3 regions of the Leclercia sp. G3L genome follow, and region 1 is predicted to be linked to each of the others. Evidence: predicted binding sites of a transcription regulator. Region 1 holds the regulator's gene; each other region holds the start of a gene.

The links. The regulator Fur, encoded in region 1, represses iron uptake genes when iron is present. The targets are predictions, from matches to a motif close to ATAATAATGAGAACNACTATCAA.
Region 2: sufA (Fe-S cluster assembly scaffold SufA) is a predicted target of Fur. The motif match lies at 1,426-1,448, and genes of this name have one in related genera.
Region 3: zupT (zinc transporter ZupT) is a predicted target of Fur. The motif match lies at 2,122-2,144, and genes of this name have one in related genera.

The regions. Positions count from the first base shown of each region.
Region 1 is NZ_CP088265.1:4,667,619-4,670,895, forward strand. Features, by position in the region: gene ybfE (LexA regulated protein) at 1-36, shown strand, start outside; gene fldA (flavodoxin FldA) at 192-722, shown strand; gene fur (ferric iron uptake transcriptional regulator) at 1,014-1,460, shown strand; gene chiQ (ChiQ/YbfN family lipoprotein) at 1,617-1,949, opposite strand; gene chiP (chitoporin) at 1,994-3,277, opposite strand, start outside.
Region 2 is NZ_CP088265.1:3,991,440-3,994,716, forward strand. Features, by position in the region: gene sufB (Fe-S cluster assembly protein SufB) at 1-1,009, opposite strand, end outside; gene sufA (Fe-S cluster assembly scaffold SufA) at 1,018-1,386, opposite strand; gene menI (1,4-dihydroxy-2-naphthoyl-CoA hydrolase) at 2,113-2,523, opposite strand; gene LRS40_RS20635 (FAD-binding and (Fe-S)-binding domain-containing protein) at 2,520-3,277, opposite strand, start outside.
Region 3 is NZ_CP088265.1:1,860,582-1,863,858, forward strand. Features, by position in the region: gene LRS40_RS10360 (accessory factor UbiK family protein) at 1-266, opposite strand, end outside; FMN riboswitch at 387-537, shown strand; gene ribB (3,4-dihydroxy-2-butanone-4-phosphate synthase) at 642-1,295, shown strand; gene zupT (zinc transporter ZupT) at 1,336-2,109, opposite strand; gene ygiD (4,5-DOPA dioxygenase extradiol) at 2,306-3,094, shown strand; gene LRS40_RS10380 (glutathionylspermidine synthase family protein) at 3,174-3,277, opposite strand, start outside.

The DNA.
Region 1 (3,277 bases):
ATTTCGCAGCTCGGGGAATGGCACGGCAAAGCGTAAGTCAGAAAACCCCCCTTCTTGTTGCTTTCATGTAGCACAGAGTGCAGTCCTGCGTGATAGCAGTTTCCGCAGGCTTCTCTGTTCTGCTATGATTGCCCTTATCCGTGGCTAAATTGCGCCACCATACCATTAAGTATCAAGAGGTTATTTTACTCATGGCAATCATCGGCATTTTTTTCGGCAGCGACACGGGTAACACCGAAAACATCGCAAAAAACATTCAAAAACAGTTAGGTAAAGACGTTGCCGATGTGCATGACATTGCGAAAAGCAGCAAAGAAGATATCGAAGGTTACGATATTCTGCTGCTGGGCATCCCGACCTGGTATTACGGTGAAGCGCAGTGTGACTGGGACGACTTCTTCCCGTCTCTGGAAGAGATCGACTTCAACGGCAAGCTGGTTGCCCTGTTCGGCTGCGGCGATCAGGAAGATTACGCAGAGTACTTCTGCGACGCCCTCGGCACCATTCGCGACATCATTGAGCCACGCGGCGCGGTGATTGTCGGTCACTGGCCAACCGCCGGTTACCACTTCGAAGCTTCTAAAGGTCTGGCCGACGACAACAACTTTGTCGGTCTCGCCATCGACGAAGATCGCCAGCCAGAACTGACCGCTGAACGCGTGGACAAATGGGTTAAACAGATCCGCGAAGAGCTGCACCTCGACGCCATCCTCAACGCCTGATGATGTCGCGGCGCAACGCTAAAGTTGCGCCGCATCGATAGGTAATTCCAATCAAAATAATTGCTACAAATTTTTAACTTTCGCTGCCATACCTGTACAATGATCCAGGAGTAAACGGGGAACCTTGTAACAACTTTGTTGGCGGTACCACGTTTTTATAAGCATACTTTACTTGAGACTTGCAGTTTTCATTACGTCATGGCAGTTCTATAATGAGACGCATTATCCCAGGTGCATTTTCTGTCACTTCTTCTTTAGAAGTGAATCGTTTAGCAACAGGACAGATTCCGCATGACTGACAACAACACCGCATTAAAGAAGGCCGGACTGAAAGTCACGCTTCCACGGTTAAAAATCCTGGAAGTACTTCAGGGTCCGGATAACCATCATGTCAGTGCGGAAGACTTATACAAGCGTCTGATCGACATGGGCGAAGAAATTGGTCTGGCTACCGTTTACCGTGTACTGAACCAGTTCGACGATGCAGGCATCGTTACGCGTCATAATTTCGAAGGCGGTAAATCCGTATTTGAACTGACGCAGCAGCACCACCACGATCACCTGATTTGCCTCGACTGCGGCAAAGTGATCGAATTCAGCGATGACTCCATCGAATTACGTCAGCGCGAAATTGCCGCACGTCATGGCATTCGTCTGACCAACCACAGTCTGTACCTGTATGGCCACTGTGCCGAAGGCGACTGCCGCGAAGATGACCACGCGCACGACGCGAAGTAATCTCTGCATAGACTCTGAGCCAACCTGACGGTTGGCTTTTTTTTGCCTGCCATCCTGTAAAAAAGCCCGGTGGCGCTGCGCTTACACGGGCCTACAAGGGTGAAATTACCCGTAGGCCCGGTAAGCATAGCGCCACCGGGCATGGCAAACAGCTGATTACTTCGCGTTATTACTGCGGATTTCCTGCCAGATTTTATCGCAGTTTTTGGTCACGTCCTGATTGTTACCCGTTTTACGCGCCTGGATACAGGCCTGGTAATCCGCCACCCGGACGGTTTCCTGGGCCGCAAACTGTTCGTGCGCCTTCTCCTGGCGCAGCACGTCCAGCACGCTTTGACAGGCTTCGATCTTTTCTGGCGAACCTTCAGCGGTATTGATGCACGCGCTGTAGGCCTCTTTCAGACGGGTATCTTCTTTCTGGGTCTGTGGTTGTGCGCAGGCGGCCAGTCCTGATGCCAGCACCGCGACCAGTACGATTTTTTTCAGCATAGAGGTCTCCAGTCAGGCGGGGAGCGCCCCCGCCCGGATTGTCATCAGAAGATGGTGAACGGGGCGATAACCATGAACTTCACGTCACGCTCATCCTGGAAGATGTTGCCGTAGCCGCCGCCGTAGCTTGGAATATCGGAGTGGTTGTCATACTGCGTGAAGTGCAGTTTGAACATGGTCCCTTTTGCGCGCCCATCCTGCAGGGTGTAGATCGCATCCAGGTTGTAGGCAGATTCCTTGATCTTGTTGGAGGCGATATCTTCACGCTGACCGGCGCTGTTGATTAACCAGTCTGCCGGTTTCGCATCCCAGGCGTAGACATAAGACGCGCCGACGCTCCAGCCCGCCAGGTTCAAGTTACTCAGGTCATACATGGCCCCGAAGAAGACCGCCTTTTCGCCGTTGGCGTTAAAGTCGGAGCGGTTATCCCACCATACGTCCAGACGACCGTTGGATGACGCGTAGGTTGGGGTCATACGCTGCAGGAAGTAGCCCTGCTGGCCTTCAGCCTTGACGTAAGTTCCTTCCAGACGTAAATCGACCTGACCGACCTTGTAGCCCAACGTTAGCGCCTGCAGCCAGGCCGTACCGTCGTAAATATCGTTTACGGTGCCGCTGTCGGCTTTATCACGCGTGCCGTAGAACTGATAGGTGGTAGAGAGCGGGCCGCCCACGATATCAAGCTTGTAGCTGGCTTTGGCAAAGTACTGATCGATGAAGCCTTCAGCCTGGCCAAATGCGGCTTCCAGAATCAGGTTATTTTTGAAATCGTACTTCGCGCCGAAGGAGTGGAGATAGTCGACGCGGGTTTTTCTGTCATTCTGATAGAACTTGTCCATCTCGAGGTGCCACGGCGCTTTATACTCGTTGGTCCACATGTAAGAGAAACTCAACGCACCGCTATCGCCGTAGTCAAAGTTGGCTCCGGCTTCGGCACCCTGATAGGTACCCGGCATAAAGCTCCAGTGCGGCGCTAGCAGGGTTTGACCGGTTGGCTGAAGCCAGCCACCGCGTGCCCAGGCCGGGCCGTATTTGAATTTTGCTGCCGCTTTGTACAGGCTGATCCCGCTCTTATCACCGGACCAGTCCTCTTTATAGGCTTTATTGCTGGAGGAGAAGGCAATTTCGTTCGGGTGGCCGCTGTCGCCGTTTTCCGCCATTTCGATAGCAGTGAACGCAGCCAGATCAAGACCAAACATATCGGCGGCATAGCCGGACTGGAAATCAAGGTTGGCGTTCCAGGTGGAGTGAGCCAGGTTGGTTTTATATTTGTCTGCATCGACATCTTTGCGGTCACGTTCACGCTGCCAGTAATAGACACCGCCCGT
Region 2 (3,277 bases), 680 kb from region 1:
CCCCGCGCAGGATGCAGCTCGGGTACTTCCAGGTGATGGCGGAGCCGGTTTCGGACTGGGTCCAGGACATCTTGCTGTTTTCGCCTTCGCACAATGCGCGCTTGGTGACGAAGTTCAGAATGCCGCCGGTGTTGTTATCCCCCGGGAACCAGTTCTGCACCGTGGAGTATTTCACTTCGGCGTCTTTATGGATGATCACCTCCACCACCGCGGCGTGCAGCTGATAGCTGTCGCGAACCGGGGCGGAACAGCCCTCGATATAGCTGACGTAGCTACCCTCGTCGGCCACCAGAATGGTGCGTTCAAACTGGCCGGTTTTCTCAGCGTTGATGCGGAAATAGGTCGACAGCTCCATCGGGCAGCGCACGCCCTTCGGCACATAGATAAAGGTGCCGTCAGAGGCTACCGCCGCGTTCAGCGCCGCAAAGAAGTTGTCGTTGCCCGGCACCACCGTGCCGAGGTACTTCTTCACCAGCTCGGGATGATCGTGGATGGCTTCGCCAAAGGAGCAGAAGATGATCCCCTGCTCACCCAGCTTTTCACGATAGGTAGTGGCGACCGAGACGGAGTCGAAGATGGCGTCCACCGCCACCTCGCGTCCTTCCCGCACCGGCACGCCAAGCTGCTCGAAGGCCTCTTCCACCTCTTTGCTTAAAAAGGCGTTAGCCCCGGTCTGCTGTACCGCGCCGGGCTCAGAGGCGCAGGTGTCGTCGCAATTGCCGCACGACGGCGCAGAGTAGTAGCTGTAATCCTGATAGTTCAGCTTATCGTAGTGCGCCTTCAGCCAGTGCGGCTCTTCCATCTCCAGCCAGGCTTTGAACGCATTCAGGCGGAACTCCAGCATCCAGTCTGGCTCGTTGCGCTTGGCGGAAATGGCGCGGATCACCTCTTCATTGATCCCTTTTGCCAGCTCATCGGTCTGCAATTGGGTGAAGAAGCCCTCTTTGTAATTGATATGGCCGCCGGACCAGGTGTTGACGTCGTCAGTTGCTTCAGTATGTCGAGACATAATACCGCCTATACCCCAAAACTTTCGCCGCAGCCGCATTCGTTCTGGGCTTTCGGGTTATTGAATTTGAATAACTGGTTTAAGCCTTCGCGCACGTAATCCACTTCCGTGCCGTCAATAAACGGCATCGCCTGCAAGGGAACATACAGTCTGGCGCCATCCTGCTCGAAAAGTAGATCGTCTTTGGCCGGTTCGCTGACGGTATCGAGCACATAACCAAAGCCGGCGCAGCCGGTAGTCTTAACGCCTAACCGCACGCCCAGCATGCCCGCCTGCTTGCTTACCAGCTCGCGTATATGCGCCGCTGCGGCAGGTGTAAGCGACAATCCACGCCACGCAAATTCCGTCGGATCAAATGTTTCTGAATGCTGTTGCATAAATCCACCTCTTGTATTGCGCCCCCAGGGCATAACACCATGTTAGTGATAATGATTATCACTTCAACCCCTCAGTTGCAGGGGCATTCGGCTTAACCGCCCTTTTTGGCTACTTTCATTAAGCATAGACCCTGCTATGGAGGTTAACAGGGATGATCACATTAACTTAACATGTTGATCGGAGGAGGGATTTCCCATTAATTCGCGGCTGAACGGGATAAATACAAAATATGTATAGAAAATGCCTATTTTTGGGATAGGAAGTGTGCCGATGCGGCTGATCTTACCTGTAAGCGTATTCTGAAAGAGCCCCAGGGTGGGCTATAGCCAGGCTGTGGGTACGCTATCCTTGATGTAAAGGGGCCAGCATCAGGAGGGGATATGCTTACTGCACTGTTGATAACCGCCATCCTTGCCGTGGTCATTACCGGCCTGGTCATTCTGTCGGCCATGCAGGATCTTAGAGACGATTATTGAAGGTAAACAAAGGGCCGCAGATGGGCCGCGCAAAAAAGAAAACCCTTAAGACTACTGGAATAGTCTTAAGGGTTTCTTGCTCCATCCGGCGCTTATCTCCGGCACTCATCATGGCTTAGCTCTTGAAGGAGCATAAGAATAATCTCATGATTCATGCTGTGGGATTTAACATAAATTGCGACCTGTCAGAAATCAATGCTGTTTCAATGAGATGGAAATGTAAAAAGGCCGCTTTCGCGGCCTTCACTTTTATACGACTGCGGTCGTCAACCGCGACGAGCAGCACAACCGCTGCTGTTCATCGAAGATATCAATCTGCCACACCTGGTGTCGCCCGCCGGTATGCAGAGCGCGACAGACGCCGCGCACTCGCCCGCTGCGCACGGAACGTATGTGGTTGGCATTGACCTCCAGCCCCACCACCTTCTGCTCCCCTTCGGTGCAGAGATAGCCCGCTACCGAGCCCAGGGTTTCGGCCAGCACCACCGACGCACCGCCGTGCAGCAGGCCAAACGGCTGATGAGTGCGGCTGTCCACCGGCATGGTCGCTTCCAGTTCATCTTCGCCGATGCGGGTAAACTCGATGTCCAGCAACCCCACCATGTTTCCGTCGCTCATGGCGTTTAACGCCTGCAGGGTGACAGCACGTTTCCAGATCATCCCATAATCTCCAGTAAAGCCTGCAATGGATGGCGTACGCCGCTACCCTCGACGCGCTTCACCTGGCTGCGGCAGGAGTAGCCGGTCGCCAGACAGCGATTACGCGGCAAACGCTGCATCGCCTGATGCCAGGAGAGCTCATAGATCCCCAGCGAGTTCTTGTGGTTCACCACCTCATGGCCGTAGGTCCCGGCCATGCCGCAGCAGCCGACGCTGACGCTCTCAAGCTTCGCACCAAAGCGGGCAAAGATCGTAGCCCACTGGGCAGGCGCGCCCGGCAGCGCGGTGACTTCGGTACAGTGGCCGAACAGGTACCAGGATTCGCCGCTGGTCTCCCGGGCGGCTTGCCCGTCGACAATCGCCGGGAGCCACTCATGTACCAGCATCACGTGGAAGTCGCCTCGCTTGTCACCGAGGGTCTGCTTGTACTCATCGCGATAGCAAAGCACCAGCGCCGGATCGACGCCGACCATCGGCATCCCCAGCAGCGCCACCCGGCTAAGGAAGTCAGAGGTCTTTTGCGCCGTTTTGGCGAAACGATTGAGGAAACCTTTAATGTGCTGGGCTTTCCCGTTCGGCGAGAACGGCAGCAGTACCGGCTGATAGCCCAGTCGCTCTACCAGACGAATAAAGTCGGCCACTACCTGCGCGTCGTAATAGCTGGTGAACGGGTCCTGCACCACCAGCACGGTTTTCGCTTTCTGCTCCGGGCTCAGGGCCTCCAGCTGCTCAAGGGTCAGGTTGGCGGAGCGGT
Region 3 (3,277 bases), 2.0 Mb from region 1:
GGAGCCGGTTTCACTTCGTCAACGACGCTGCGGTTTTCCAGCTCGGTCAGACGCTGTTCCAGCAGGGCGATTTTCTCGCGGGTACGCAGCAGCACCTGCGTCTGCACGTCAAATTCTTCACGGCTGACCAGATCCAGACGCATCAGCTGCGACTGCAGCACCTGGCGGATCTTCTTCTCAACATCATCACCAAAGTCACGTACGCCTTTCGGCATGGATTCATGGACCTGGCGGGCAAGTTGTTCAATTTTTTTTGGGTCGATCATGGTAGTTCCCTTGAAGAAAAGGTGTTAACGACCATTGTAGCGCGTAACCGCGATCCTTAAACCAGAATTGTGTGAAGCTTATGCGTTGCCGAACATAATCATTAGCGTTATAGTTATCCCGCTTATTCTCAGGGCGGGGCGAAATTCCCCACCGGCGGTAAATCAGCGCTACGCTGAAAGCCCGCGAGCGCTTTGGGTGCAAACTCAAAGGTCAGCAGATCCGGTGTAATTCCGGGGCCGACGGTTAAAGTCCGGATGGGAGAGAGTAACGAACCAGCCGGGCGAGGCCCGCTCACGTTATTTTTTTGCCGTACTACGGCGCTCCTAAGACTGCCCTGATTCTGGTAACCATAATATTAATGAGGTTTTTTTACCATGAATCAGACGCTCCTTTCCTCTTTCGGCACCTCTGCTGACCGTGTAGAACAGGCGCTTGCTGCGCTTCGCGAAGGTCGCGGCGTGATGGTGCTTGACGATGAAGATCGTGAAAACGAAGGCGATATGATTTTCGCCGCCGAAACCATGACCGTTGAGCAGATGGCGCTGACCATCCGTCACGGCAGCGGTATTGTTTGCCTGTGTATCACCGAAGATCGCCGTAAGCAGCTGGAACTGCCGATGATGGTAGAGAACAACACCAGCGCCTATGGCACCGGTTTTACCGTGACCATCGAAGCGGCCAGCGGTGTGACCACCGGCGTGTCTGCTGCTGACCGCGTGACCACCGTGCGTGCAGCCATTGCCGATGGCGCAAAACCTTCTGACCTGAACCGTCCGGGCCACGTATTCCCGCTGCGCGCGCAGCCGGGCGGCGTTCTGACTCGCGGCGGCCACACCGAAGCGACCATCGACCTGGTGACCCTGGCCGGCTTCAAGCCTGCCGGTGTGCTCTGTGAACTGACCAATGATGATGGCTCAATGGCGCGCGCGCCGGAGTGCATCGAATTTGCCGGCAAACACAACATGGCTGTGGTCACCATCGAAGATCTGGTGGCGTACCGCCAGGCGCACGAGCGCAAAGCCAGCTGATAACGCATCATAAAAAACGCCGGGTTAACCCGGCGTTTTTTTAGCCAATTCCTGCCGTCTGGAGTAGCACCAGACTGAGCCCCATCACCGACATTCCGCACAGTACCCCATAGCTGGGATTGTTGTTCGGGTCGATCTCTTTGGCGAGCGGCATCAGCTCATCCACCGACAGCGCCACCATAATCCCTGCCACCGCCGCCATAATGGCTGCCATCACCACCGGCGAAATCAGGCTGCCGAGGATCAACCACGCCAGCACGCCGCCCGCGATCTCCGCCATGCCGGAAATACCCGCCCAGAACACCGCTTTACGCTTGGATCCGGTAGCGGCATAAACCGGGCCCGCCACCGCCAGCCCCTCGGGGATATTGTGCAGCGCCACCGCCAGCGCAATACCAAAACCCAACTCCAGATTATTACTGGCAGTCACGTAGGTGGCGACGCCCTCAGGGAAGTTATGCAGGCTGATGCCCAGAGTCAGCAGCAGCGCGGTGCGTCGCAGGTTACCGGGCAGCGGCTGACTGCTTTTTTGCATCAGATCCTGCGGGTGCGCGTGGGGTAACATCTTATCCAGCGCAAAGTAGCCCAGCAGGCCAATGACAAACATTCCGTAGCCCAGCACCGGCGACATGCCTTCCGTGCCGAGGGCGGCGGGCAGCATCTCCATCAGGGAGATAAGCAGCATAATGCCGGCCGCAAAGCCGAGAGAAAAGGCCAGTAGCCGGTTAGAGGGCTTCTGGCCCAGTACGCCGAGCATGGCGCCGATAAAAGTGGCTGCGCCTGCAAGAATAGTCAGAATCAGGGGAACTGACATTCACCTCTCCTTATGATAATGATTCTCATTCATATTAAAGGCTAAACGCGCGTAACGCGAGCGGGTACAGACGCCTTTACAGATCCCTTACATTCAAATTTCCTGATGATCTTCATCATGGTTATCTGAGTTCATCTTATCCGGATTACGGGTAAGGTAAAGCTATCAAATCGACACCTTGTGTAAGGATATCATCATGACTTCATCTCGTATGCCAGCGCTGTTTTTGGGTCACGGTAGCCCGATGAACGTGCTGGAAGATAACGTCTACACCCGCGCCTGGCGGCATCTGGGCGAGACGTTGCCGCGTCCGAAGGCTATCGTGGTGGTGTCTGCACACTGGTTTACCCGTGGAACCGGCGTCACCGCCATGGAAACGCCGAAAACCATCCATGATTTTGGCGGTTTCCCGCAGGCGCTGTACGACACGCACTATCCGGCACCGGGATCCCCGGCGCTGGCGCAGCAGTTGGTAGATCTGCTGGCCCCGATCCCTGTCACCCTCGATAAAGAGGCGTGGGGGTTTGACCATGGCTCCTGGGGCGTGCTGATCAAGATGTACCCGGATGCCGACATCCCGATGGTGCAGCTCAGCATCGACAGCACCAAACCTGCGGCCTGGCACCTGGAGATGGGCCGTAAGCTCGCGACTCTGCGTGATGAGGGTATTATGCTGGTGGCCAGCGGCAACGTGGTGCATAACCTGCGCACCGCCCGCTGGCACGGGGAAAACACGCCTTATCCGTGGGCGACGTCCTTCAATGATTACGTGAAAACGAACCTGAACTGGCAGGGTGCGGCAGAAGAACATCCGCTGGTCAATTATCTGGCGCACGACGGCGGCTCGCTCTCGAACCCGACGGCGGAACACTTCCTGCCGCTGCTCTATATCCTGGGGGCGTGGGACGGTAAGGAGCCTGTTACCATACCGGTGGATGGCATCGAGATGGGCAGTTTGAGTATGTTGTCGGTGCAGGTGGGGTAAATCGCCCGGTGGCGCTGCGCTTGCCGGGCCTGTGGATTTGTAGGCCGGGTAAGGCAAAGCCGCCACCCGGCACCACAAACTACTCCACAAAAATATGCGGATAGAAGCGGGACAGATCCTGGGTGATCAGCGCCCGATCTTCGCGAATACCAATCCCGGCTGGCTGATCGTTGATCAGCCAAC